2 linked regions of the Pararhizobium sp. A13 genome follow. The protein of the gene in region 2 interacts with the protein of the main gene of each other region in a pairwise test. Links are inferred from orthologs where the notes say so. Each region holds a gene or a part of one and is shown on either strand. Other genes may lie near its edges.

Evidence for each region.
Region 1: the proteins of WI754_RS17675 (region 2) and cyoB interact in binary tests that used the Escherichia coli proteins (3 or more experiments, as listed by UniProt). The link is inferred for Pararhizobium sp. A13 from one-to-one orthologs.

The regions. Positions count from the first base shown.
Region 1 is NZ_CP149511.1:386,430-401,037, reverse strand. Bases 6,628-9,536 are described here. They hold cyoB (cytochrome o ubiquinol oxidase subunit I), read right to left. Parts: upstream 9,130-9,536; coding sequence 7,126-9,129; downstream 6,628-7,125. Other genes in these bases: cyoA (ubiquinol oxidase subunit II), read right to left, coding at 9,228-9,536; cyoC (cytochrome o ubiquinol oxidase subunit III), read right to left, coding at 6,628-7,121. Also shown: WI754_RS23430 (MFS transporter), read left to right, coding at 1-98; WI754_RS23425 (LysR family transcriptional regulator), read right to left, coding at 393-1,283; WI754_RS23420 (ectoine synthase), read left to right, coding at 1,407-1,787; WI754_RS23415 (amidase), read left to right, coding at 1,865-3,175; WI754_RS23410 (VOC family protein), read left to right, coding at 3,209-3,622; WI754_RS23405 (cyclase family protein), read left to right, coding at 3,686-4,360; WI754_RS23400 (hypothetical protein), read left to right, coding at 4,814-5,131; WI754_RS23395 (SURF1 family protein), read right to left, coding at 5,326-6,072; cyoD (cytochrome o ubiquinol oxidase subunit IV), read right to left, coding at 6,100-6,507; more of cyoC, read right to left, coding at 6,504-6,627; more of cyoA, read right to left, coding at 9,537-10,346; WI754_RS23370 (MFS transporter), read left to right, coding at 10,650-11,975; WI754_RS23365 (aldo/keto reductase), read right to left, coding at 12,228-14,231. UniProt on the Escherichia coli protein: Cytochrome bo(3) ubiquinol oxidase is the terminal enzyme in the aerobic respiratory chain of E.coli that predominates when cells are grown at high aeration.
Region 2 is NZ_CP149510.1:3,585,874-3,600,399, reverse strand. What follows is about bases 4,781-7,607. They hold WI754_RS17675 (aminotransferase), read left to right. Parts: upstream 4,781-5,519; coding sequence 5,520-6,695; downstream 6,696-7,607. Other genes in these bases: WI754_RS17670 (FAD-linked oxidase C-terminal domain-containing protein), read left to right, coding at 6,692-7,607; WI754_RS17680 (ABC transporter ATP-binding protein), read left to right, coding at 4,781-5,299. In the rest of the region: WI754_RS17710 (ABC transporter permease subunit), read right to left, coding at 1-275; WI754_RS17705 (ATP-binding cassette domain-containing protein), read right to left, coding at 272-1,063; tauA (taurine ABC transporter substrate-binding protein), read right to left, coding at 1,123-2,130; WI754_RS17690 (aliphatic sulfonate ABC transporter substrate-binding protein), read left to right, coding at 2,736-3,704; WI754_RS17685 (ABC transporter permease), read left to right, coding at 3,760-4,560; more of WI754_RS17680, read left to right, coding at 4,562-4,780; more of WI754_RS17670, read left to right, coding at 7,608-8,101; WI754_RS17665 (MetQ/NlpA family ABC transporter substrate-binding protein), read left to right, coding at 8,112-8,903; WI754_RS17660 (methionine ABC transporter ATP-binding protein), read left to right, coding at 9,001-10,065; WI754_RS17655 (methionine ABC transporter permease), read left to right, coding at 10,019-10,711; WI754_RS17650 (2-oxoglutarate and iron-dependent oxygenase domain-containing protein), read left to right, coding at 10,778-11,821; WI754_RS17645 (isoprenylcysteine carboxylmethyltransferase family protein), read right to left, coding at 11,980-12,666; WI754_RS17635 (DUF1236 domain-containing protein), read left to right, coding at 14,179-14,526. UniProt on the Escherichia coli protein: Shows aminotransferase activity with methionine and histidine as substrates, and to a lesser extent also with phenylalanine.

The sequences.
Region 1 (14,608 bases), on a different replicon or contig from region 2:
GCTATTCGGCCACGGCCTGGCTCGGCGTGCTGATGGCGCTTTCCGGCATTCTTGGCCTGGTCCTGCTTGAAAAACGTCGGCCGGCCATGGCCACCTGATCTCGGCATCAACCGTCCCTGTCACGGGACTGCAACTGCGGCTGGCGCTTTTTTAGCCCGGCAGCACTGCCCCATGATTGCCCGGTTGAACTTTTGGTCCAGCTTTTACCGACAAAGAGGCTTGGCCGCCTTGAACCGATTCGAACCGTCGTAATCGACCTCCTTCGAGTGGGGGCGTGTGCTATCTCTATGGTGCCACCACGACACGCGATGCCGTGATGCAGTTCACCAAGGCGTTCCGCGACAGGGGCCACTCCCGACCTGATGATTCATGATCGGAATAACGGCCCGATTTCAAGCACCAAGGTCGGTGAACGAGGTTGTCCAATCACCGAAATGCCGACACGCTGGCTTGTCGGGCCGTCGGAGTGTCATCCAATAGGATTTGTCTTCGTTCTCGGGTCTGTCTGAGAGCAAAATCAGACTTCCACTTTGAATCTCCCGTTCAAACAATGCCACGGGGCATTGTGCTACGCCTTGCCCGGCAAAAATTGCCGCGGCAAGCAGGTTGAAGTCTTGGTAGATAGGACCTCGATCAGGAGCGAATGTTACCCTGCCGGCTGCTCTCATCCATTGTGCCCAGACATCCATTGTTTCGTCATGAAGCAACTCGCTGGAATCGATCGTCAAAAGGTCAACGCGCTCATTTGCCTTCTCAAAATAGACCCTCGAACATGCAGGATATGTTACGCCGCACATCAATCTGACTGCCACGTGATTGGATGGTATCTCAACGACACCTTTGTGAGCCTGGATGACGATATCAGCCCCTTCAAGGGATATTCCCGGAACGGCATAAACAAGATGCAGTCGGACGTTCGGGTAGCGGCATTGGAAGCCTTGCAATTTTGGCACCAGCCACCACGAGGCGAAAGACGGAATGACGGCAATTGTGAGGTCAGGTCCCTCGCCCTTTCGTCGGATCTCCGCGCAGGACTGAGACAACTGCGCGAGAGCGTCCTCGACAGCCTGCCCGAGCGTCACGGCATCCTCACCGGGCGATATGCCGCGACCATCGCGTCGAAACAGGGACCGTCCGAACCAGCCCTCAACAGCCTTTATGTGGTGGCTGACCGCGGAATGGGAGACGTTGAGTTCTTTCGCCGCCTTTGTGACACTTTGCAGCCTTGCAACGGATGCCACTGCCCGAAGGGCAACAAATGGCGGAATTCGGGAGGAATTCATTTGTCTGATTTCCTAACAAATATGTTCGATCTATCTGCTTTATTTCATCCGTGCAACTTGTCAAATTGGGGTGTGAAAAAGCAACTAGCTGCTGCTTTAAGAACGAATTGGGGATCGTGAACGATGTTCGTACGCACGCTGGCAGAGCTCATAGGGACAGAACGAGATGTTGATTGGGGTAACGGGTTGAGCCGACGGTTCGTTCTGGAGCGCGACGGACTTGGCTTCGCGCTTATGGAGACGACGGTACGCGCCGGTAGCGAATCCCATCAGCAATACCGCAACCACCTTGAAGCATGCTATTGCATCGAAGGCCGCGGCGAGATCCAAGACAACGACGGCAATATCTGGGCACTTGAGCCGGGAACGCTCTACGCTTTGGACAAACACGACAAACACGTTCTTCGTGCCCACACAGACATGCGGCTCGTGAGCGTGTTCAATCCACCGATCAAAGGTCAGGAATCGCACAATTACGCAAACGGCGCGCACTCCTCGTATTAACCGCAATTCGGTGAATGGAAATGCGCTGATGATAACAGCACATTTCCCCAAGAGCTTTTACAATCTGGGGTGCGACGGTGACCGGTTTCGTTCATAAGTTCGATCACGATTCGACAGCTATTGCTCTCGAAGTGGGTGCAGGACGCCTGACGGCGAGGTCTGTGGCCGAAGACTTCATCGCCCGGACTTTGATGAAAGAGCCTGACATCCAGGCGTTCGCTGCCTTCAATCACGAGCTGGTGGTCGAACAAGCCGATCGTATAGACAGAAGTCCTGAAAAGGGACTGCTTGCGGGTGTCCCGATCGGTGTCAAGGATATCTTCGATACGGTTGACTGGACGACAGAGTTCAATTCGCCGATCTATCGCAATAATCGACCTTCGCGGGATGCCAATGCGGTCGCTCTTCTCCGGCAAGCGGGAGCGGTCGTTATGGGCAAGACAGCTACTGCCGAATTTGCGTTCATGCATACCGGCCCTACCCGCAACCCACATGATCTATCACGAACACCGGGCAGTTCGAGTGCGGGATCGGCGGCGGGCCTCGCGGCGGGCCTTTTTGCCGGAGCGCTCGGTACGCAGACCGCGGGTTCTCTGATCAAGCCGGCATCCTATTGCGGGCTCTACGCTTACAAACCCTCGCAGAACCTGGTTTCACTGGAAGGCGTTAAGCCCCTTGCACCCAGCTTTGACACGGTGGGCTGGTATGGTGCATCCGCGCGAGATCTGAGCCTGATTGCTCGTGTCTTGATCCAGGGGTTACCGAAGTACGTTGCGCCCAATCAGCGATTGAAACTCGGTTTCTGTAAAACGCCGTATTGGGGCTTGGCCGACCCAGATGTTCGCCAAGCTATCGAGGCGACCGCGTTCTCTCTTGCAGTGCGTGGCCATGACGTCGACGAGCTTGTTCTTCCATCGGCTTTCGAAGCAGTTGCCCATGATCACCAGATCATAAACGACTGCGAAGGTGCCAGGGCGCTCCACAAGGAACAAGCGGCCTCCGCCAAATCCATGAGCCCGCAGCTTGCCGAAATGTTTGAGCGCGCGTCGACGACTTCCTGGGAGAATGAAGTTACGACGCGGAACCGGCTGGGGTTGCTCGTTTCTGTTCTGCACGCCACTATCGAGCCTTATGATGCCGTGATTGCGCCGAGCTGCGCCCACGTAGCACCGGTCGGCTTGGCTGCTACGGGAACGTCAGACTTCATAAGGCTTTGGACCGCATTTGGCCTTCCTCAAGCCAATATTCCGCTCATGCGCAGGGACGGGGAATTGCCGATAGGCCTCCAGGTCATCGGTTCAGCATTTTCCGATGTAAAGCTTTTGCACTGTGTCGAGATCCTGTCCGCCATTTTGAACACTGGCTCTCGTTCTGCCTTGCCGGAATGAGCTCGTTAACCTGCATCGTCAAGGAGAATCCATATGCGCTCTGCCTTTCATCTTGCCTATCACGTGACCGATCTGGACGCGTCGAGGCGCTTCTATGGTGATATCCTCGGCTGCCGGGAAGGCCGCAGTACGGACACTTGGGTAGATTTCGATTTTTTCGGGCATCAGATTTCCTTGCATCTCGGCACACCATTCGCCGTCACCCGAACCGGCAAGGTCGGCGACCATATGGTCATGATGCCACATCTCGGCGTGGTGCTGCCGCTCGATGACTGGTTTGCGTTGGCGAACCGCCTTCAGACAGCTCAAATCAACTTTGACATCCCGCCGGTCGTCCGCTTTGCCGGCGAACCGGGCGAGCAGCGCACCATGTTCTTCTTCGATCCCAGCGGCAATCCAATCGAAGTAAAGGGTTTCCGTGATTTCGACGGCATATTTGCGCGCTGATAAACATACGCATCGTCCCAGACATCACATCCCAAAGCCGCAAACCGAAAGGCCCCAAAAGCAATGCCCCTGATCGACCTTACCCACGACTTTGCCGACGGCATGCCAGGATTTTCGTTGAAACGAGATGGCGAGGTCAAGCAATTCACCGCCAGCATTCGTCCTTTCGTCACGCATGAGGCATCTGCTCCCTTCTATGATCACAAGGCGAGCTTCGAAATTACGGAGGTATGCTTCCAGACCTCCATCGGCACATACATCGACGCACCGCGGCATCGCTGGAAAGATCGCCGCGATATTGCCGAACTACGTCTCGACGAGCTTATTCTGCCGGGTATCGTGGTCGATGCCACACCCGCCGAGCCTGGCGCGCGCATTGGCCTCGAACACATCGATCTGCCTGAAGATATCAAGGGGAAGGCGGTTCTGGTGCAATTTGGATGGGACCGACATTGGGGTACTGAGACCTACGAGCAGTATCCGTTTCTTGATCGTGATGTCATCGACGCGTTGATCGCGCGGGGCGCATCCCTGCTGGGTGTCGATACTTTCAATGTTGATACACGCGCCGACCCCGCTCGTCCCGCCCATTCGTTGCTTCTTGAACACGATATCCTGATCGTCGAGAATCTGCGCGATCTGCACCTCCTGCCGAACGACGGCTTCCGGTTTTTCGCCATTCCCATCAAGGCCGTCGGCGCTGCCGCCATGACCGTTCGCGCCTTTGCCGAGGTATAGTGATGCTTACAAAAGGGTTCGAACTTCTGACCCGTGATTTAATGTCAATCAACGGCAACTTCGCCTGAAGCGGTGAAGCGGTCATCACGACCGGCTTGAAAGGAATCGAACCGTAGACCGGCAGTAGAGTGTGCCTTTACATTTGATTGCGGGGGGTAGGATTTCATCTTAACTTGCGGTTCGAACAGCAGCATCGCCAGATTCTGGCGGGCTGTTTCGTGCTGCCGCGTCGCTTGTCGGCGAAACCAATCCCTTGACCAAGCTGCTTCGACACGCAGTCTCTCCCAACTAGCGCCTGAAAAGGCCTACGCTCAACGAAAATTGCGCGTAGGCTTGATTTTGCGCATACCACCACCATCCTTGCGTCTAGGCGTTAGGGCGCAGGGAAGACACCGAGGGTGCCGCGACGGGCGTATAGCGAGGCAGTGCTCGAGGTTTACGAGCTGAACTAGATTGCTCTTCTCAAAGACCTCTTTGTATTGGCCTGTGAACGCTCGGCAGCGCGCTACGCCGCTGTTCGCCAGTCGCTGGGCGAGCCTGATCCGTTCAGGCTTCGCTGTCGCGCCGAGTTGCGTGAAATCGTCGCTGAGCTCATTCGTGGGCGCACCGGACGCACGGACGGCTGGCGACAGGGTCTATCCCGCCGACCGTGGGCGCTTCGTAGAGATTGCCGAAGCCGAGCTGACGGGACTGCACGAAGGCAATTTCGCGCGCTATCAGATCCGCCCCTCAGAGTTCGCGGCCTGGCGCAAAATCTGGGAGGCGAAATGACACCCGTTCCAGCGTTTGCACCACATCTTCGCTCTATCCCCTCCGGCGGGAGCCGCCTTGCGAAGTGCCGCGGCTGCCGTGAACCTGCGCTCTTAGTGACTGCTCCCAGATCGCTCCCTTCGGCTCTCTCGGCGAAAAGGAGGCATGCCGCACCGGTAAGCTCACGTCCCGCAGGGCAATTTTTTCCGATACCGCTATGCAAGCCGCCGACGATACACGAGAAAGGCACCTGACGCACTCATCATCGCCAGGGCATACCAGGTCAGCGCATAGACGAGATGATTGTTGCGAAATCGGACGACCGTCAGGCCGCCGATCGGCAGGCCGCCGGGAACAGGCGTTGCATCCGCGTCAATGAAGTAAGGTGCGACATCGTCGAGGCCTTTCGATGCAGCGATGGCGGCGACGTCGCGGGAAAACCATCGGTCGTTTGCCGGGTCGTTGGAACGCAGGAAAGCGCCGCCCGGTTCGCTCATGCGCATGAGCCCGGTGACCTCGATGTTTCCAGCAATATTGCCCTGCGCGCGTTCGGATGCGTCGCGACGATCCGACGGTACGAAGCCGCGATTGATCAGCACGGTCGACATGTCTTGCCGGCGCATCGGGGTCAGCACCCAGAAGCCCGCGCCGCGCTCCGTCACCGCCTGCACCAGAACCGTCTTGTCGTGTACGAAAACGCCTGTCACGGTGACGCGGCGGTATTCGTCCTTCTCTGCGCCGACAGCGTCCCATTGGGCGCGAGACGGCGCCGACACCGCCTGCGCTTGGATGCGCGCCTCCACCCGCGCGATGAGATCAAGCTTCCAGATGAGCCGCTGTACCTGCCAGGTACCAAGGGCAACGAAAACGGCGACCAGCAGCATGGCACCCATAAGCACCAGGCGGGGACGGGAGGGTGAAATGCTGGACTCCGCCTCTCCCTGTAGTCGATCGATGGTCATGATCGCGCTCGGCCCGTCATTCTGCCGTCAGGGCATGTTCTTCATTATCTCGTGCGTCATCGGCATCATGTTCGTGTTGAGGTGATGCATGACCCAAAGTGAACCCGCGAGCGCGATGCCGACGATAACGAGCGTGAAGATCAGCGCCATCAGCGTCCAGCCGCCCTCCGAGCGCGGGTTCATGTGCAGGAAGTAGACCATATGCACGACAATCTGTACGGCACCGATTCCCATCACGAGCACGGCCGTCGCCAGCTTGCTGTCCAAAACGCCGTCCATGACCAGCCAGAACGGGATCGCCGTCAGGATCACGGACAGGATAAAGCCGATCAGATAGCTCCTCAGCGATCCGTGGCCAGCTCCGTGCCCATGGCTGTGTGCGTGATGCGTGTCCGACGCGCTTTCGTGGGAAGGCTGATGAGGATGCGCACTCATACGAGAACTCCCAGTAGGTAGACAAAGGAGAAGACGCCGATCCAGATCACGTCGAGGAAGTGCCAGAACATCGACAGGCACATCAGCCGGCGGCGGTTTTCCGTGATCAGCCCGTGCTTTTTCACCTGCACCATGAGTGTGACCAGCCAGGTCATGCCGAAGGTCACGTGTAGGCCGTGCGTGCCGACCAGCGTGAAGAACGAGGACAGGAAGGCCGAACGGGTCGGACCGGCTCCCTCCAGTATCATGTGGTAAAATTCATAGAGTTCCAGCGCCAGGAAGACCGCCCCGAACACGCCGGTAGCGCCGAGCCAGAATAGGGTTTCCATCTTGGCGTTGCGCTCCATCTGAAGCATGGCAAAGCCATAGGTGATGGACGAGAACAACAGCATGGCGGTGTTGACGGCGACGATCTTGAGATCGAACAGATCGGCTGGCGAAGGGCCTGCGGCATAATTGCGCCCGAGTACGCCATGCGTCGCAAACAGCACGGCGAAGATCAGGCAGTCGCTCATCAGATAGAGCCAGAAACCCAGCATGGTGCTGTTTTCCGGATGATGATCTTCCGTCAGGTAGAACTGCGGCGTTTGGTCTTTGACTTGGGTCTCGCTCATCGTCTCAGGTCCGTTCTGCGAGCAGCTTGGAGCGCGCATCCTCCGTTGCCGCGACGGTCTCGGCAGGGATGAAGAAATCGCGCTGATAGTTGAAAGTATGGCCGATCGAGACGGCAACGATGGCGATGAAGGACATGGCCACGAGCCACCAGATGTACCATATCAGCGCGAAGGCGAGCACGACGCTGATCCCCGCCAGGACGACGCCCGTACCGGTGTTCCTCGGCATGTGGATTGGCTTGAAACCTGCGAGCGGGCGCTCATAGCCACGGTTCTTCATGTCGTACCAGCTGTCGTGATCGTGCACGACCGGCGTGAAGGCGAAGTTGTATTCCGGCGGCGGCGAGGAGGTCGACCATTCCAGCGTGCGGCCGTCCCAGGCATCACCACTCGTCTCGCGCAGCTGATCGCGCCTCAGATAACTGACGATGATCTGGATGACAAAGGAGGCGATGCCGAGCGCGATCAGGACGGCTCCGAAGGCGGCGATGACGAACCAGACCTGCAGCGAAGAGTCCTCGAACTGGCTGACACGCCGGGTGACGCCCATCAGGCCGAGCACATAAAGCGGCATGAAGGCGAAGAAGAAGCCGATCTGCCAGAACCAGAAGCTCATCCTGCCCCAGAACGGATCGAGCTTGTAGCCGAAGGCCTTGGGCCACCAGTAGACGAGGCCGGCCATCAGCCCGAACACGACGCCGCCGATGATGACGTTGTGGAAGTGGGCGATGAGGAACAGCGAATTGTGCAGCACGAAGTCGGCCGGCGGGATGGCCAGCATGACGCCGGTCATGCCACCGATGACGAAGGTGACCATGAAGCCGACGGTCCACAGCATCGGCACTTCGTAGCGGATGCGTCCGCGATACATGGTGAAGAGCCAGTTGAACATTTTCGCGCCCGTCGGGATCGAGATGATCATCGTTGTGATTCCGAAGAAGGCGTTGACCGAGGCGCCCGAACCCATCGTGAAGAAGTGGTGTAGCCAGACGATATAGGACAGGATCATGATCACGCAGGTTGCGTAGACCATCGAGGCGTAGCCGAAGAGGCGCTTTCCGCAGAAGGTCGCGACGACCTCGGAAAAGATGCCGAAGGCCGGCAGGATGAGGATGTAGACTTCCGGGTGGCCCCATATCCAGATGAGGTTGATATACATCATCGGATTACCGCCGAGGTCATTGGTGAAGAAGTTCGTCCCCACGTAGCGGTCGAGCGACAGTAGCGCGAGCGTGGCAGTCAGGATCGGAAACGTCGCAACGATCAGGATGTTGGTGCAGAGCGACGTCCAGGTGAAGACCGGCATCTTCATGAAGGTCATGCCGGGCGCCCGCATCTTGACGATCGTGGCTATCAGGTTGATGCCGGAGAGCGTTGTGCCGACACCGGCCACCTGCAGGCCCCATATGTAATAGTCGACGCCGACGCCGGGACTGTAGTCCGCGCCCGAAAGCGGCGGATAGGCGAGCCAGCCGGTGCGCGCAAATTCACCCACGAAGAGTGACAGCATGATGATGACAGCGCCGGCCGTCGTCATCCAGAAGGAAAAATTGTTGAGGAAAGGGAAGGAGACGTCGCGGGCACCGATCTGCAGCGGCACGACGTAGTTCATGAGACCTGTCACGAAGGGCATGGCCATGAAGAAGATCATGATCACGCCATGGGCCGTGAAGATCTGGTCGTAGTGATGGGGGTTGAGGTAACCCTCGTTGCCGTTGAAGGCGATCGCCTGCTGGATACGCATCATGATCGCATCGGCAAAGCCGCGCATCAGCATGACCAACGCCAGTATCACATACATGATGCCGATCTTCTTGTGGTCGACGCTGGTGAACCACTCGTTCCAGAGATAACCCCAAAGCTTGAATTTGGTGATCAGGGCGAGGATCGCTATGCCGCCGAGCACAACGACCGCAAAGGTCGCGACGAGGATGGGCTCGTGATAGGGGATCGCTTCCCAGGACAGCCGCCCGAAGATGAACTGAGTTAAACTGGTTTCACCGAACATGTGTTGTCCAAATCTCTCGAAATGCGGCCCAAGGGCTATTGAGGGCCTTGCGCGTCCCCCGGCACCGGATCGTCCGGCGCCGCCGAGCACGGGAAGTCCTAGTGCATTTTATGCATGTCGTGGTTCATCGCTTCCGGCTCCTCCTGCCGGTCCTCGATGCCCTCGGCCGGCTCTTTGCTGCGCGAAGGGTTGCCGGTTTCCGGGAAGGTGGCGCCGGACGCAGCTTCGCCGGAAATGCCGCCGCCCTCCGTATGGCGGTTGTCATGCTCCAGCTTGGCCCGGTTTCCATGGCTGTCGACGCCCGCGCCGCCCATCATGTCCATATGCATCATGTCCTTCATGCAGATCTGCCCGGCTCGCACGCACATGTTGAGAACGGCGTCATAAAGCCCGTTCTCGACGGAGGCATAGTAGCGGACGGGCTCCTTGATGCTCGGCTTCTCAAGTTTCAAATAGGCGTCGCGATTGAGCATAGTGCCGCTCTGCTTCGCCTGCGCGATCCATTCATCGAAACCCGCCTGATTGAGCCCGTGGAACTTGAAACGCATATGGGAGAAACCGTCGCCGCTATAGTTCGATGACAAGCCCTGGTATTCCCCCGCCTTGTTGATCACCGCATGCAGCTTGGTCTGCATTCCGGGCATGGCGTAGATCATGCCGGCCAGTGCCGGCACGTAGAAGGAATTCATCACCGAGGAGGCGGTGATCTTGAAGTTGATCGGTACATCGACCGGCGCGGCCAGTTCGTTGACCGTCGCAATCCCGTAGTCCGGATAGAAGAACAGCCATTTCCAGTCGAGCGCCACGACCTCGACGTTCAGCGGCTTTACCTCGGACGTGACGCGCCGGGCCGCATCGATCCGGTCGAGCGGCCGGTAGGGATCGAGCTTGTGGGTACTGACCCATGTGATGGCGCCCAGCGCAATAATGATCGCAAGCGGTGCGGACCAGATGACGACCTCGAGCCCGGTGGAATGATGCCATTCGGGATCGTATTTGGCGGCCTTGTTGGACTGGCGATAGTGCCAGGCAAAATAAAGCGTCAGGCAGATGACGGGCACGATGATGATCAGCATCAGGATCGTCGAAATGACAATCAAATCCCTTTGCTGCGCGGCAATATCCCCTGAGGGCGACATGACGACCATGTTGCATCCGGTGAGGGTCGGCAGCATGAGCATGATCGATAGTCGGGCGGAACTGAATTGCGTCGGCATTTCGGGCTCAACTTGCGTTCTGTTTAGTCGGCAATAAACAGCCGCGGTCGTACTGGGAATGAGGTGCTTCGTCGCAGCGCAGCATTCTGTCGCAGTGCGATAGAGATTTTTGGCTGTCCGTCGCTACAGATTTGTACTAGCGCAATAGGCGTTATCGGTTTCGCTGCTCTCCCGCTGGGGCAGGCCGATGGGTGTCGACGTCTGCAACCTCGCGCGGGTTTCGAACGTTTCGCCTAATTCTTGATATTGGACGTCGATTAGGCAACACTCGAAGGACATGGCGCACATCGCTCGGAGAAGTTCATGAGTTCGGTCGTCAACCCCACATCCACTGGTCTTGAACGGGATGCCCGTCGCATTCATGACGACGACAAGCCGTTGTCGCCGGGCAGCATTGCCATCGGCGTGGTAATCGGCCGAACGTCGGAATTCTTCGATTTCTTCGTCTACGGCCTCGGCTCCATTCTCGTTTTCCCGAAGCTGATCTTCCCGTTCGCGCCCAATCCGGTAGCCGCGACGCTGATGTCCTTCGCACTGTTTCCGCTTGCCTTTCTCGCCCGTCCGCTCGGCTCCTTTGTCTTCATGTGGATCGATCGCAACTACGGACGCGGGACGAAACTCACGATCGCGCTGGTGATCCTCGGCGGCTCGACGGCATCAATCGCGTTCCTGCCGGGCTACGCGACGATCGGATACTGGGCCGTGGCGCTTCTGGCGCTCTTCCGGCTGGGACAAGGTTTTGCGCTTGGCGGCGCATGGGACGGCCTCGCATCCCTGTTGAACCTCAGCGCACCGCCGAACCGTCGCGGCTGGTATGCGATGATCCCCCAGCTCGGCGCGCCCATCGGCTTTGCGCTGGCGAGCATTCTCTTCGGCTACTTCGTCAATAGTCTCTCCGAGGCCGATTTCCTCGAGTGGGGCTGGCGCTATCCCTTCTTCGTTGCTTTCGCGATCAATGTGGTGGCGCTTTTCGCCCGCTTGCGCATCGTCGCCAGTAAGGAATTCGGCGCGGCTATGGACGCCCAGGAGTTGCAGGCCCGGCCGATCTTCGAGATGCTGAGCAAGCACAGCACCGACGTCGTACTCGGCGCCTTCGTGCCCTTGGCGAGCTTCGCGATGTTCCACCTCGTCACTATCTTTCCCTTGAGCTGGGTCATCCTCAACGGCGGGCAGTCGGCAGCGGAGTTTCTGTGGGTCCAGGTTGCCGGTGCGGCCGTTGGCGCCATCGGCATCGTGCTCTCCGGCGTGATCGCCGACAGAATCGGCCGCCGCAGCCAGCTGATGATCGGCGCGATCCTGATCGCGATCTTTAGCTTCTCGGCACCGTTCCTTCTCGATGCCGGGGGCAAGGGGCAGGACGCCTATATCCTGATCGGCTTTGCCATTCTCGGCCTCACCTTCGGCCAATCATCCGGCGCCGTTTCGTCGCGCTTCACGCAATACTACCGCTATACCGGCGCAGCACTCACCTCGGATCTCGCCTGGCTCCTGGGCGCAGGTTTTGCGCCCCTGGTGGCGCTCGGCCTTGCCAGCAGCTTCGGGATCGTCTTCATCGGCGGCTACCTGATTTCCGGCGCCATCTGCACATTGGCGGCTCTGAGCCTTACCCGGGCGCTCGACCAGTATTAAGGCGTTGTCATGTCCCGTGATCTGCTCGCGCCCGCCATTTCGATCGGGTTGTGGAAGACGCGGGCTACGACGCCGTAACATCTCCCATGCGCGAATTTCGGCATCTCTGTCGCGATGCAGAAGCCAGGGCCGCCCGCCTTGATGACTGCTGCAACATTCAATCCCTTTCAAGCAGAAGTGGTTGAAACGCCTCGATAGCTATGGGCGCGGTGGCAGCAATCGAAGGGCGCGCAAAGAGCACAGCCCAATCGATCAGCCTTCCAGCCAACGCACCTCTTCCGGAGTAAGCGTGATCTGTATGGCCTTGAGGCTGTCTTCCACTTCCGCCACAGTCCGCGGACCGATGAGCGGGATGATCGGGAACGGTTGGGCGATGACATAGGCGAGGGCGATGTGGATCGGGCTACAGCCGTGCTTCTTTGCGAGTTCGATTGCGCGGTCGCGGCGTTCGAAATTGCGGTCGGAATACCAGACCCGGACGATTTCCTCGTCGTCATGCTTGTCGCGCCCTGCCCTGTCGGTGAAAAAGCCCCTCCCTTGGCTCGACCAGGCGAAGTTGGGAATCTGCCGCTTCTTCAGCCAGACTTTCCAGCCGTCGTCTGACGCCGCGACACAGCCGGGCCAGATGGGATCGAGCATCTGCGCCAACGAGAAGTTGTTGGAAAGGGCCGCCGGGGCCGCCTTGCCGTTTTTCTCGGCGTAGACGGTGGCCTCGTCCATGCGTTCGCGCGTCCAGTTGGACCCACCGAAAATACCCCGGATGCGCCCACGCCGGACCTCTGCGTCCATGGCATCGACGAATTCGCCGACCGGGATGTCCGGATTGTCGCGATGCATGAAGTAGACATCAACATAATCCGTCTTCAGCCGCTCCAACGACTGATCCAATTGCTTAGCAATCACGTCCGGATAGCAGAGCGGCGAATGGGCACCCTTGCCGATCAGGACGATGTCCTCACGGTTGACCTTGCGGCTCGTAAACCAATCGCCGAAAATGCTCTCGGTCTTGCCGGCACCGTAGACGAATGCGGTGTCGAACAGGTTTCCGCCCGCCTCGTAGAAGGCATCGAGCGTCAGCGAGGCAGAGGCGAAACTCGGGAAGAACTCGAAGCCGAGCGCAACCGTGGAGGCTGGCTTGGCCACGCCGGGGATCTGCCGTTTGGGGACGTTCTTGCCCGAGACGACTGCCGCGCCCGCTATGTTGGCGGTCCGCCTGGCGGCCGTCTCGATCCCGTACTCGAGACCAACGGATGCGCGCCACCGATCGAGAACGCGCAGATTGGCGCACGTATCTTCAGCGCTCATGCCGGGGAAGGTGAACCGGGTGCGGCCAGCACGGATCGCCTCGCCCACCGCATCGACCTCGAACGAGTAGAGATAGCGCTTCTCCTCGACTTCGATTGCCTGCTGTCCATCGCTCCTGATGATGTCGATGCGACCTACCCCGCCGTGCTTGCCCGAGGCGAACCAGAAGTCCTTCACCTCGATGCGGCCTTTCGAACCGATGATGCGCAGCACGTTGTCCTGCTGTGCCATGATCGAGCAGGACACCTCCGCGACGATGTCGTTGGGGAACTTGAGGACCGCCGACGCCCACTCGTCGACGCCGGACGGCCCCAGACGGGCAGCGCCGGACACCGTCAGCGGTTCGAGGAAAGGCTTGTTCTCGGCGGCACCGGCGAGCATGCACACCATCGAGACCGGGTAGCCGCCGACATCGAGAATGCCGCCGCCGGCGAGATCATTGGCAAAGAGACGGTGCTCAGGGCGATAACCGCCCATGTCGAAGCCGAAACTCGAGCGTATAATCCGCACTTCGCCGATCGTCCCGTCCCGCACCAGTTCGACGAGACGGGCCGTCTGCGGATGGAACCTGTACATATAGGCTTCGCCGGCGAAGACACCGGCCTTTGTCGCCTCGTGGAAGATCGATTGCGCATCGAACGCTGAAAGCGCCATCGGCTTTTCGACCAGCACATGCTTGCCGGCGCGTACCGTTTTGATCGCCCATTCGGCATGGCTGGTGTGCGGCGTGGCGATGTAAACCGCGTCGATCCCCGGATCCGCGACAAGCGTGTCGTAACCCTTCACGATGCGCGCGCCCGGAAAGTCCTCGCCGAGGTGGGGCTTGTCCGGATTGCGGGTGGCGATGGCCACCAGGCGGCCCGTCGCGGAATGGGCAATCCCTTCTGCGAATGTCCGCGCGATGGTGCCAGGGCCGATGATACCCCAACGGATAGGTTGTTCTGAGCTCATGGAATATCCTTTTCGGTCAGTCCTGGGGATTGATCAGCGCAGCCGCGTGCCTTCAGCATCGAACGGGAAACAGCGTCTGTCGAAGAGCCCGACAGGCGCGATTCCGGCCTCCCGATGATCAGCGGTTCACCGGATAAGGTGGCATAGACATAGAGGTGCTCCGCGACAGCCACGCGGACGGAAAGGTCGGCTTCGCCTCGGCCACTGCGTGCCGGAAGGCCTTTGTCGGCGACGCGGGGAACTGGTTGGTGGGATCGCCCTGGAGATCGAGACGTGCCGGAAACACTTGAAGCACATTGAAAACCTCCCTTTTTCAATTGTCGTCCTTCAGCGAACATGGGCACATTATCACCGGGCGAAAATCTGTCTCGTACAAA
Region 2 (14,526 bases):
CGCAGCAGGCTGGCCAGCGTGTGCTGCGCCAGCGTCGAATCCACGAAACCCGTGGTAGCGAGATTACCAAACGACACGGCAACGGTCAGTGGCGAGGGCAGGAAAACGGGCGAAACCACCTGATAAGAGGATAGCGTCCACCAGCCGGTGATGAGGAGGGCAACGGTCCCTACAGATACCAGGCCGGTCGGAGTGATGAGGCGCGCTTTTGGGCCGTTATCGTCCGCTTTTGCGATCGCGCCGGCGGGAGCCGGAGTTTCCATCGGCAGCGTCATGCGGCGTGCTCCGTCCTTGTGTCGTGAATGAGGTCTGTCAGTCTGTCGTGCAGTGTCTGGAAGGCGGGATCCTTCTTGATCGACCGGGCTGCTCTGCCATCGAGCGCGGCTCGTCCGAAGGATACGGGGATGTCGGCGGTGATGCGGCCCGGATTGGGCGACAGCACGATGATCCGCGTGGCAAGGAAAAGCGCTTCCTCGATGCTGTGGGTGATCAGCATGACGCCGGCCCGGCTGTCCGCCCAGACGCCCAGAAGGAAGGATTGCATCCTTTCCCGTGTCAGCGCATCGAGGGCGCCCAAGGGCTCGTCCAGCAGAAGGAACTTCGGTTCCGACGCGAGTGCGCGGGCGATGCCGACGCGCTGCCGCATGCCACCGGACAACTCCCATATCTTCTTTTGGCCCGCGCCAGCCAGTCCCACATGGGCGAGCAGTTGTTCCGCCACTTTGTGCCGCTCTGCCACGGCCATCCCTCGCAGCCGCAGCGGAAAGGCGATATTGTCGCGGGCATCGAGCCAAGGGTAGAGCGCGTCGTCCTGAAAGACCACCGCGCGATCAGCGTCGGGCTTTGTAACCGGCTTGCCATCCACCGCGATACGGCCCTTTCCGGGCGTAAGGAAGCCGGCGGCGAGATTGAGGAGGCTTGTCTTTCCGGAGCCCGAGCGGCCTATAACCGCAACGAATTCGTCGGAGCGGATACTGAGATTGATGGAATCGAGAACCGGCCCCGCGTTTCCATTCGGCGCGCCATAGTCCAGGGAAACGCCTTCGAAAGTAAGAGAGCTCACGGCAAGACCTTTTCGGAAGGGCCGAGCGTCGGCGGGGACGCCCGGCGAGTGCGTCATTTTCAGAAAGAAAGTTTGACTGCTTCCTCGACCCAGCGGGTCGAGACGTAGGGCGCATAGTCCGGAAGGACCGACGGGATCTTGCCCTGTTCCAGAAGGAAGGCCGATGTCTCGGCGACCGCCTTAACGGTGCCGCCGCCCAGCAGTCCGGTGCCGGCCTGTTCTTCGAGCGAGGGGAAATAATAGCCCTTGAGCAGCGCCGGAACCTCATCCTGTTTGGCGCCGGTCAGTTTCGCGATCTTTTCCGCCTGCGCCGATGTGCCGTTCCATCCATCTGGATTGGCGCGATAGGAGGCATAGGCATCGCCGGTAACTTTTACGAAGGCGGTAACGATTTCCGGATGGGCTTCAGCAAAATCCTTGCTGACGATCCAGGCATCGAATGTCGGGCCACCCCAGTCGGCGACATCCGCCGAGGTCGCAAGTACTGTGGCCGATTTCTTCAGTTCGGTCAGAACCGGATCCCAGACATAGGCGCCGTCAATGTCGCCACGCGCCCAGGCGGCCGCAATTTCCGGCGGCCGCAGGTTGAGAATCTCAAGCGACTTCGGATCAACGTTCCAGTGCTTTAGCGCGGTGAGCAGGCTGTAATGCGCGGTCGAGACGAAAGGTGTGGCAATCTTTTTGCCTGCCAGTTCCTCCGGCTTTGTAACACCCTTGACAGCCAGTGCTTCCGCTTCGCTGATCAGGCCGACGACGAAGATCGTCTCGATCCCAAGCCCCCGGCTTGCCGCGGCCGCCAGCGGTGACGAGCCGACATAGCCGATATCGAGCGATCCCGATGCAATGGCGGCGATCACGTCGGCGCCGCCGTCGAATTTCTGCCAGTTGATCTTGGCTCCCGTCACCTTCTCATAGGTGCCGTCGGCCTGCGGTACGCGCGATGGTTCGACGATGGGCTGGTAGCCGATGTTGACTGTCACATCGGCGGCATAGGACGAGCCGATATTGGCAGCGATGAAAACGGCGGCTGCGGCCACCGATACGAAAAGACGTCTTGTGATGGACATATTGATCCTCTTTGCCGTTCGAGACTTGTCGTTTCCGGCCCGGACCCCATGGTGTGATAATCGGAAACGTCACCATTAACATCACTTAGTCGATATATTTAATGTAGATATAATGTTCTCTGAATGCCTGTCTTTTCGCAATGATGTTCTAAAGTTCAAAAACGGAACATTCCGCCGGCCCGAAGCCACCAACAAGATGTTCGAACTGGTCGGAACGCGCTCGACGCACACGGTCTTGACCGCCATTGGCGCAACGCCGCACCCGCACGCCGCACGATCCGGTCCGCTGGAAATATGATTTCCTCAACGGCGAGAAGCCGCCGCTCCATTCCTGGAGCTGACCAATAGCACGGACAGGGGGTGGGCGATCCGCCGTCTTTCCTGTCCGTCGACTACCGGTGCACTGGCAAGGCTGAAAGCTGCGCGCTGTCTAAGGCACGGGGGCCGGCGTTGCTTGCCATCAGTCTCAGTTTTCCCGAGGGAAGCATATTCTATAAAATAGATAGATATTAATATCTAATTGTTCGCCCGTCTTCACAGCGGCCGCTACGCTGCTCTCTCATCGAGATTTGCGCAGGGGGCGCACTGAAAAGGGGACGAAAATCATGAAGTTCTTTAGTTCGACACTGCTGGGGCTTGCCGCCGCAATCAGTCTGGGACTTTCCGCAGCATCCGCCGCGGAAATCTCCGAGATCCGGATCGACTGGGCAACATACAATCCGGTCAGCCTGCTTCTGAAAAAGGAAGGCCTGCTCGAAAAGGAGTTCGAGAAGGATGGGATCAGTGTCCGCTGGGTGCAGTCTGCCGGTTCCAACAAGGCACTTGAGTTCCTCAATGCCGGTTCGATCGATTTCGGTTCGACCGCTGGTGCCGCAGCACTGATCGCGCGGGTCAACGGCAATCCGGTCAAGTCGATTTATGTCTATTCCCGGCCTGAATGGACGGCGCTGGTGACCCGTGCGGACACGGGCATCGCGTCGGTTGCCGATCTCAAGGGCAAGTCGATCGCCGTCACGCGCGGTACCGACCCGCATATCTTTCTCGTGCGCGCACTGGCGGATGCCGGTCTCTCGGAAACTGATGTCAAGCTGGTGCTGCTGCAGCACGCGGACGGCAAACTTGCTCTGCTGCGTGGCGACGTCGATGCCTGGGCCGGCCTTGATCCGCTGATGGCGTCGGCCGAGGTCGAGGAAAATGCCGCATTGTTTTACCGCAAGCCCGAAAACAACACGTGGGGCGTTCTGAATACCAGCGAGACTTTCGCCGCCGAGCATCCGGATATCGTCAAGCGCGTCATCGCGGCCTACGAGCAGGCCCGGCAGGACGCGGTTGCCGATCCGGCCGCGCTGAAGGCCGTGCTGGTCGAAGCCGCAAAGCTGCCGGAAAACGTGATCGCCAAGCAACTGGAGCGCACTGACCTGACCCAGCTAACGATCGGTGCTCTGCAGCGCGAGACGATCGCCGCCGCCGGCAAGGCGCTCCAGAGCGCTGGCGTTCTGCCGGCCGATGTGAACATCGATGCGGTCACGGCCGAACTGATCGACGAGCGCTTTGCAGTCGGCCAGAGCCAGTGAGGTTCGCGTTTTCATGACGGATACAGCAGAAACAGCCCGTCCCCTTGTGATCCCGATGCCGCAGGCCCCTGCGGCATCTTGGATATCGGCGGCCGGCGCACGTGTCGCGGTCGCATGGGCCGTACCGGTGGCGGTTCTGCTTATCTGGGAGGCTTCGATCGCGTCTGGCCTTTTCACCGGGCGGCTGATGCCGCCACCATCCCGCGTCATGGCAACGCTGTGGGGTCTTCTGCTATCTGGCGACTTGCTCAGCCATATCTCGATCACGACATTGCGGGTGATCCTCGGCTTCGGTCTGGGCACGGTTGCCGGAACGATCGCGGGAGCTGCGACCGGTTATTTCGGTCCGGCACGCCGTCTGCTTGATCCCACCATCCAGGCGCTTCGCGCGATCCCGTCGATCGCCTGGGTTCCGCTCTTCATCCTGTGGTTCGGCATCTTCGAAACGTCGAAGGTCATGCTCATTGCCGTCGGCGTTTTCTTTCCGGTCTATCTCGGCGTCTGCGGCGCGCTGCAGTCCGTCGACCGCAAGATTGTCGAAGTCGGACGCATATTCCGCCTCTCGGGTTTTGCGCTCGTCCGGCGAATCCTGCTGCCGTCAATCCTGCCGTCCTACATCCTGTCACTGCGGTCGGGGCTGGGTCTCGGCTGGATGTTCGTCGTCGCGGCGGAGTTCATGGGCGCTTCCGAGGGGCTGGGCTACCTGTTGGTCGATGGCCAGCAGCTTGGCAAGCCGGATCAGATCATCGCGGCGATCATCACCTTTGCGCTCATTGGCAAGGCGACTGACAGTCTGCTTGTCGCCGCCACGGCGCCACTGGTGCGCTGGCAGGACAATTTCCGGCGGGAGGGTTGAGATGCTGTCATTGCGCAACGTCACGAAGGTCTATCCAAATGGGGTCCATGCCCTCGACCGGGTGTCAATCGACATCCAGCCGGGACAAATAACCGCGGTCATTGGTGGGTCGGGTTGCGGCAAGAGCACGCTCCTGCGGCTGATCAGCGGACTTGACACGCCGAGCGCCGGGTCGGTTTCGCTCGACCGGGAGACGATTTCCAGCCCGCACCCTTTGATAAATCTGATCTTCCAGGAGCCTCGACTTCTGCCGTGGCTCACGGTGTCGGACAATGTCGGTTTCGGCCTTGCCGATATCGACGCGGATGAGCGCCGCCGGCGGGTTGCAAAGAGCCTGAAGACAGTCGGTTTGGCTGACCTTGCCGACCGGTGGCCAAAGGAACTGTCAGGCGGGCAGGCACAACGCGTTGCCATAGCGCGTGCGCTTGTTACGCAGCCGGGGGTTCTTCTCCTCGATGAGCCCTTCTCCGCTCTGGATGCCTTCACCCGCGCCGACCTGCAGAAGCATCTTCTTGACATCTGGGCGGAGGCCAAACCCACGCTCGTTCTGGTAACCCACGACATCGACGAGGCACTGATACTGGCTGACCGCCTGATTGTCATGCAACCTTGGCCAGGTCGCATCTACAAGGAATTGGCAGTTGATATGCCGAAATCGCGCGATCTGGCCTCACCGGGTTTCGAGGCAGCCAAACGTAGTTTGTTGAAATTGCTTGATACCACTTTAACGGCGGCTTGATCGCCTCAATGAGCTCGGCCGCTATTGCTGAAACGCGTTTCGAGGCCGGCAAGGCTACGAAGTTCGGGGTGCCGAAGTGGTATTCACGATGCGGCTCCTGCATCCAGAAAATCATTTCGCAGAAGGATCGTCGATCAATAATAATATACTTTGTACGTCGATTTTATAGCTAATAAGCTTCAGTTTCGATGAGCGACTTCGATGCAAGAAAGGTGTGGTTTTGGTCAATTCTGTCCTTGGTGCGCCGGGCACGTCTGTTTTTGAGTCCATGTCGCGTCTCGCCGCCGAGACGGGTTCGATCAATCTCGGTCAGGGTTTTCCGGAAGGGCTTGAACCACCGGAGCTGATCGAGGCGGCCATTCAGGCGCTTCGCGATGGACCGCACCAGTATCCGCCGATGATGGGGCTGCCGTCGCTGCGTCGTGCCGTTGCCGACAATGCGCGGCGCTTTCTCGGCCTCGAGGTCGACTGGGAGCGCGAAGTTCTGGTGACCTCAGGCGCGACCGAGGCGCTCACCGACACTTTCCTCGCGCTCTTGAACGCAGGCGATGAGGTCATCGTGCTAGAACCTGTCTACGATGCCTACGGCGCCCTCATTCGCCGGGCCGGCGGGGTTCCCGTTCCGGTGCGGCTTGCGCCGCCGGAATGGCAGCTGCCGCGCGACGAACTGCAGATGGCGATCACGCCGCGGACGAGAATGATCGTGGTCAACAATCCGATGAACCCGATTGGCAAGATTTTCGACGCTGCAGAACTGGCGTTTCTCGCGGCGCTGGTGCGTCGCCATGACCTCGTGATCGTTGCAGACGAGGTTTACGAGCATCTCGTCTTCGACGGCAATTCCTTCACATCCTTCCTGTCGCTGCCAGAAATCCATGATCGTGTCGTGCGGATCGGTTCCGCCGGAAAGACCTTTTCGGTAACCGGCTGGAAAGTGGGCTACGTAACCGCCGCGCCGGATCTCCTCGGGCCTATTTCGCGCGCCCATCAATATGTTACCTTCACCACGCCGCCGGCCTTGCAGGCCGCCGTCGCCGTCGGCCTCAATTTGCCAGACAGCTACTTCGAAGGTCTGCGCCGCGACCTCGCAGCCCGGCGCGATGTGCTCGTTGGCGGTTTGCGCCGCGCGGGCTTCCATGTCTCCGATGTCTGGTCCACCTATTTCGCAGTCGCGGATATCGGCGCTTTCGACCCCGAGAAGGATGACCTCGCCTTCAGCAGCCGTCTCACGCTGGAGGCTGGCGTGACGCCGGTTCCGGTGTCCTCGTTCTACGGCGCGCGCGACGTAACCAGTCATGTCCGCTTCTGCTTTGCCAAGACCTTCGAAACCCTGGAGGAGGCGGTCGCCCGGCTCGCCCGCTGGCGCGAAGGCCAGAGCTGGAAGGCTGCTTCGTGAGCACGCATGTCACCTCGTCCGGCCTTGCCGCTGCCCTTGTGGCGCTGAAGGAGCGCTTTGGCGAGAACGTCGTCACCGGGGCTTCTGTGCGCGACCTCCATGCCCGCGACGAGAGCCATCATGCGGCCGTATCGCCGGATGTCGTCGTCTTTGCGGAAACCACGCAGGACGTTGCCGACCTAGTCCTCATCGCCGCCCGCTACACCGTCCCCGTTGTGCCGTTCGGCGCGGGTTCCGGCCTTGAAGGCGGCGCGATCCCCGTTCATGGCGGCATATCGCTGGACACGTCGCGCCTTGACGGCGTGCTGGAAATTCGCCCCGACGACATGATCGTGCGCGTCGGCGCCGGTGTGCGCAGGCTCGCGCTCAATCATGCATTGCGGGAAACCGGTCTGTTCTTCCCCGTCGATCCCGGTGCCGATGCTTCGATCGGCGGCATGGTGGCGACCGGTGCCAGCGGCACGAATGCCGTTCGATTCGGCACCATGCGCGAGAACGTGCTCGGCCTCACGGTTGTCACCGCAGATGGAAAGATCGTCCGGACCGGATCGCTGGCCCGAAAGTCCTCTTCCGGCTATGACCTCACCCGGTTGCTCGTCGGATCCGAGGGGACACTCGGGATTGTCACAGAGGCGATACTGCGGCTGCATCCGGTACCCGAGGCGCTCTCAGCCCATGCCGGATTTGCGACCCTGGCCGGCGCCGTCGCCGCCGTGACGGATATCAAGCGTCTCGGGCTTGTGATCGGCCGCGTCGAGCTATTGGACGAACCGCTGGTCGCGGTCATCAACCGTCGCGGTGCGCTGTCGCTGGCGCCACTGCCGACACTGTTTTTCGAGTTTCACGGCCAGGCCGAAGAGATCGGCTCTCTGTCTGCGACGATTGCTGCCATCGTTGCCGAGCACGGTGGGACGGCACTTGTCTGGGCTCGTGATCGCGCCGCGGCGCAACAGCTCTGGGAGATCCGCCGTGTGGCACTGTCCTGGGCGAAGGCGGAGCGTCCTGGCGCGCACTCCTGGCCGAGCGATGTCTGTGTGCCGATCTCGCGGCTTGCCGAGGTTATCCTCGAAACCCGCGCAGACGTGGATCGCAGCGGGCTTACGGCATATATCGTCGGCCATGTCGGCGACGGCAATTTCCATTGTGTCTTCATGCATTTGCCGGGCGAGGTGGACGAGGTTCACCGTCTCGCGGACCGCATCGTGCTGTGTGCGCTTGAAGCCGGCGGCACCGCCAGCGGCGAACACGGGGTCGGCCTCGGCAAGCGCGCCTATCAGGAGCTTGAACACGGCCGGGAAGCCGTTGCCCTGATGCGCCGGCTAAAGGCGGCTTTCGATCCGCACGGCATTCTCAATCCGGGGAAGGTTCTGCCCGACCCCGCCGATCATCCAACCGCACACTCCTGAAGGATATTTCATGCGCCGTTCATCCACCGTTCTCACTGCCCTGACTGCCCTGGGCCTTCTTTTCGCAGGCTCTGCCTCGGCCGAAACGATCCGCTTTGGGGTCACTGCTGGGCCGCACGCCCAGATCGCCGAAGCACTCGTGCCCGTCGCCAAGGCAAAGGGCCTCGATGTCGAGGTCGTCGAATTTTCGGATGGCGCGCTGATCGATCCGGCAACCGACGACGGCGACCTCGATGCCAACGGCTTCCAGCACACGCCCTACCTCAACCAGCAGAACAAGGATCGCGGCCTCGCAGTTGCTGCCGTCGGCAGCAAGACGGTGCTCCTGCCCATGGCCGGCTATTCGCGGAAGGTGAAATCCCTTGCCGAGCTTCCCGACGGCGCGCAGGTCACCATCCCCAACGATCCAAGCAACCTCGGCCGTGCACTCAAGCTGCTCGAAGCCGGCGGCCTGATCAAGCTCACGCCCGGCCTCACCTTCAACGCCACCGAGCTGGACATCATCGACAATCCGAAGAACATCAAGATCATCCCGCTGGAAACCGCTCAACTGCCGCGATCTCTGGAGGATGTCGATTTTTCGGTCATTACCTCGCATTTCGCGCTGTCTGCCGGCCTGAAGCCGAACCGTGACGCCATCCTGGTCGAGGATCAGCTGTCGGATTATTTCTGCCTGATCGGAGTTGCCGAAAAGAACAAGGATGCGCCTTGGGTCAAGACCCTTGTCGAGGCCTACAAATCGCCGGAAGTGAAGGCCTTCGTCGAAAAGACGTTCGAGGGCAACGTCATCGCGGGTTGGTAAGGCCGTGACAGCAACCGTTCGCCACTTGCCCCTTCCAGCCGAAACGGATGCCGTCCTTGCCGATGGCGTGGCCAACGCGCCCGCGTCGGCGGAACCGTTGATCCGGATCGATGACCTGACCAAGGTCTACGACGTGAAAACCGGCCCGGTTCTCGATCGGGTCAACCTCACGATCGGAGAGGGCGACATACACGGCATTATCGGGCGCTCCGGGGCCGGCAAGAGCACGCTGGTGCGCTGCCTCAACGGCCTCGTTCAGCCGACATCGGGCAAGGTCGTGGTCTCCGGACTGGAGATCAGCCGGCTGTCTGGCGCAAGCCTGCGGACCGCGCGACGCGACATTGCCATGATCTTCCAGCATTTCAGCCTTTTGTCCTCGCGCACGGCTGCCGGCAACATCGCGCTGCCGCTCGAGATCGCCGGGGTGCCGAAGGACGAAATTCGTCGCCGTATTCCAGCTCTTCTCGACCTGGTCGGGCTTTCGCAAAAGGCTGACGCCTATCCTTCGGAGCTTTCCGGTGGTCAAAAGCAGCGCGTCGGCATTGCCCGTGCGCTGGCGCTTGATCCCAAGGTGCTGCTCTCAGACGAAGCGACGTCGGCGCTCGATCCGGAGACGACCGAACAGATTCTGGCACTCCTCAAGGACATCAACCGGCGGCTTGGCCTGACGATCGTGCTGATCACCCACGAAATGGACGTCGTGCGCCAGATCGCAAGCCACGTGACCGTGCTTGAAGGTGGAAAGCGCATTGAGACCGGTCCGACTTTCGACGTCTTCGCCTTTCCCAAATCCGCCGTCGCCCGTTCCTTTCTGTCGAGCATCGTCGCCCAGGATCTGCCGCCGCAGGTACAGCAGCGCCTGCTGCCGTCGCCGGTCGCGGAGTCCGACCCGGTCTTGCGCATCGTCTTCACCGGTGAAGCTGCCCATGATCCGGTCGTGGCAGCGCTCGTCGAAAAGTTCCACATCCGGCCGAACATCCTGCATGGTCGCATCGACTATATCGATGACCGTCCGCTCGGCATCCTGACCCTGATCGCTGAAGGCGGCGCCCCCGTCATCGATCGGGTGCTTGCCTATCTTTCATCCCTCGGACTCTACGGAGAGGTCATCGGACATGCTGTTCGACCTGCTGCCGCCGGCGCTCGCCGGTCTCCTTCTTGATTCGCTGCGGCAGACCGTCACCATGGTGGCGGTTGCTGCGTTGTTGTCGACGCTCGTCGGTCTGCCGCTCGGCATTCTGCTGGTGGTGACGGCGCCGGGCCAGTTTCTGGAGCGCCCCGTTTTTAACCGCATCGCCGGCACGGTGGTCAATCTGGTGCGCTCGACGCCCTTCATCATCCTGATGGTGGCGATCATTCCTTTTACACGCCTTGTCGCTGGAACGACGGTCGGCACGTTCGCAGCCATCGTGCCCCTCACCGTCGCGATTATCCCTCTTTATGCCCGTCTTGCCGAAACGGCGATGCGGGAGGTCGATCAGACACTGATAGAGGCGGCGGAAAGCATGGGGGCGACGCCGTTGCAGATCATTTGCAAGGTTCTCCTGCCGGAAGCTTTGCCAGGCATCGTCGCCGGCCAGACGGTCACGCTTGTCAGCCTGATCGGCTATTCTGCCATGGCCGGCACGGTCGGCGGGGGTGGCCTTGGCGATCTCGGCATCCGCTTTGGCTATCAGCGTTTCATGCCGGAGGTCATGGTGGCGGTGGTCGTCACTCTGGTCGCCATCGTTCAATCGATCCAGATGGCTGGTGATTGGGCAGCCCGCAGTGTCAACCACCGGGTCGCCCGCGGCCGCGGCAGCACGTGACCGATGTACAAACGGGCTGCGCCATAGTGGCCCAAATTCCGTTCATTCAACCGATGAGACAGCCAGATGACCCTCCATTCCCATCCAGTCCAGACACACCTGCCTACGCTCGACTTTTCGCGCTTCCATGGAACGGCCTCAGAGCGGGACGCATTCATCGCCGAACTGCGCAAGACGCTGCATGACCATGGTTTTTTCTACCTGACGGGACATGGCGTCGATACCAAGTTGATCGCCGATGTCGTCGCGACCGCCAAGCGCTTCTTCGCGCTGCCGCTCGAGCAGAAGATCGAGATCGAAATGGTGAAGTCGCCGCATTTCCGCGGCTATAATCGGGCGGGCCTGGAGCGGACGCGTGGCGAACAGGACTGGCGCGAGCAGCTCGACGTCAACACCGAGGGCGAGGCAGTTGCAATCGGCCCGGATACGCCGGCCTGGCACCGTCTTCTCGGCCCGAACCAGTGGCCGTCGGCGCTGCCGGAGCTGAAGCCGCTGCTGCTTGCCTATCAGGCGGAGGTCACCCGCATCGGTATCGATGTGCTGAAGGCGATTGCCGTGGCGCTCGGCCAGCCGGAGGACGTTTTTGCGCCGATCTATGAGCCGCAGCCGTCGCAATTGCTGAAGATCATCCGCTATCCGGGCCGCGACGTGGCAGAGACCGATCAGGGCGTCGGGGCACACAAGGATGGTGGCTTCGTGACCGTGCTGCTTCAGGATGTGACGCCAGGCCTCAGGGTGCGTACGGAGGAGGGGGTGTGGATCGAGGCGCCGCCGGTTCCAGGCACGTTCATCATCAATACCGGCGAACTGCTTGAACTCGCCACAAACGGCTTTGTGCGGGCAGACGTACACGGCGTGGTTGCGCCGCCGGCGGGTGCCGAGCGCTTCTCGGTCGCCTTCTTCCTCGGTGCCCGATATGACGCCTCGATTCCGGTCATCGATCTGCCCGAAGAGTTGCGCGGGTCGCAGCGCGGCATCACGGTCGATCCGCTGAACCCGATCTTCCGTGAAGTCGGCCAGAACCACCTGAAAAGCCGGCTCCGTTCGCATCCAGACGTCGCGCGCGCGCATCACGCCGATCTCCTCGCGCCGGAACAGCGCGAAGGTTAGGGGTATGCACCGAGCACGATCGAAACGGGGAACCCTCCGCATCATCTTCCATATTCGATGATGGACAGGCCTGCAAAGACGGGCGTCGGCAAGCGGATGCTACGACGGACGATGTTCGCTCACTGAGGGCGTTGCGCGCTACGCATCAGCCTCCGCCGTCACGCCGCCGACCGCAGCTTTCCCGCGTTCGTAAACGGCATGATTCGAGGCACTGCTTGCGCATAGGAGTCGTAATCGGGGAAAGTTGCCCGCAACACCCGTTCCTCGTTAACCATGCGTCGCAGTTGGATCAGCCAGTGGATGACGCCAAGTGACACCGACCAGATCGACAGGTTCATGGTGATGAGCCCGATCACCGCGATTTCCTCGGTGAGATAGAGCGGGTGACGCACGATGGAGTAGGGGCCGCTGGCGACCAGTGTTCGCGCTTCAGGCATGATGCTGAAGGCGCGGCCCAGAAAAAACAGCACATAGACCGAGGCAAGAAGTCCGATGATGGTCAAAGCCAAGCCTAACGAGCGAGTAGCAATGGACATTTCAACGGGCGGCAAATACCCGGCGACGACGACCAAAAGGAAGGTGCCCGCCATTGCTGTGATGTAGCCCTCCGTGCTTTCAGCCGAGCGGAGCGGAGGGAGGCGGGTAATTGTAACGACACAGATCATTCCAAGGAACAGCACGGACGCAAAACTGGCTGCTGCAGTCACTACGTCGATAGACGTCAGATCGGCGCGCGCGAAAGTCTGCTGAATGAAAATCACCCGGGTTATCAGCGCCGGAATGAAGTAGAGACAGATGCAGACCCTGCCGGCGATGTCAGCAACAGCCAAATATCGACTGTTCATTGGTGCCTCCCCAGGATTGTTCGGAGGCCATCTTGGCACGGTTGCAGTGAATATCAACGGCAACTGTATAAATTAGTAAACTCGCCTGGAGCGGACGCGGCGTATGATCTCGGCATGAGAGGACAAGCAGGCGAGAGCGGCCAAGATTATCAGAGCGGTCCCGAGCAGTGTTGTCGGGATCGGAAGCGACCAGTAGCTACTCCCCGGCAGAGACGGTCCAAGGCCACTTGCCTCAGGGCGGTTTGCGCCGGTGTTGGCAAGGATCAGCACAAGCAGCGCAACATGGGCATGAACGAAGCGCGTCCTAGGAAGCCGTTTCGGGAGCAATGCGAGATACACACCACAGGCTGCGAGGGACCCCAGCGCGGCGATAAGGTGCCACACTTCGACCCCTGAGATGCCAAGCAACACAAACGCCGGTAGGCGCAACACCGGTAGTGTCGTCAGGTACAGTGCCCAAGCAAGCGCGCTCGATGGATACACCGCAAGCAGGACTATACTGACGGCAAATATTGCACCCACGGCATAGACCAAAGCGGGTCCGAGACGAACAAATGTCAGAACCAGGGCACGCATATGCTTTCCTCCTTCGGCCGGTGGCATGGTTCTAGGCAGAATATGAGCCAATGCTTGAGCAAGGATTACCACTCGATTGGCGCCGTGTGGTACCGGAAGTTGTTACTCTGTGGCGGCCATGTCAAGTGTTCGTCCTCTCGGCGCAAAGAAACCCACACAAAACATCTCGCCAATTGACGGCAGGTGCTGAAACACGCCTGGTTGTCGATGTCGACGCACCGGTTGAGGCGGTATCGCCGTTGCCGTGATAGCGCTGGGCCGGACAGCCTCGATAGGCGCTCTCGGCATCAATTCTGCGCGGCAGCAAGCCCGTTGATCTGTAGACTCGGATATTCTCAGCAACGATCCGAGCGGCAGATTCCCGGTTCGTCGGAGCGGAGATGTGAGGCAGGGCGGTGATGCTTGGATGATCCCATACGGGAGAGCGGTCAGAAAGTGGTTCGTGGCCGAACCTGTGACAACTTGTGCCCTATTTCGGTGCGGCCATCCGGATAGATGATCTCGTTATATCCTATGTCCGACCAGCCCTGCGCCCTATGAATGGTAGCAATACCGGTTGTACCTTTGTCCCAGCCAGGAGGCGTAGCAGTGAGGTGCGCCACGCCGAGAGTCGTTTGCCTGCGAACAGTCATGATGATGATTTGCTTGGGTATTGTCGATATATTTAATGTGTCTAAAATTCATCCAGTCGATCGGAAAGGCCCCCGCTTCGATCGGCGGGAGGTTTTGTCTTTCCCCGAGGCCGAGCCTCCACAAGTCGCCGCCACCCTATGTGGAAGAAGACGACTAGAGGCCCGTGCGGCAATCCTCGTTTGCCGTGCGGGCCTTGCGGCCGTTGATGCCCTGAAGAGAGTGCGCTCGGATGCGGAAAACTGCATCCACGGAACCTTGCGCGGGGTCAGGCGTTTGGGATTCACCATTCACAGGAGAAAAAACATGCGGTGGATTTCAAAGCCCTTGCTCGTCGGTGCCATGCTGCTCTCAGGCGCAGGGCTCGCGCAAGCTGCCATGATGGCGACGACGGCGACGGACCTGACGGTCTATTCCGGGCCCGGCACGGGATATCCTTCCGTTGGTGTCGCGACGCGCGGCAGTTCGGCAGTGCTTGACGGCTGCCTCGACGGCGAGAATTGGTGCCGCATCGATGTCAACGGCATGCGTGGCTGGGTTTTCGCCCAGGAACTGACCGTGGACTACAATGGCGCGCCGGTTATCCTTCAGGAACGCCGCGTCGATCTTGGTGTCCCGGTCGTCAGCTACGATGGGACGGGCAGCATCGGCGGA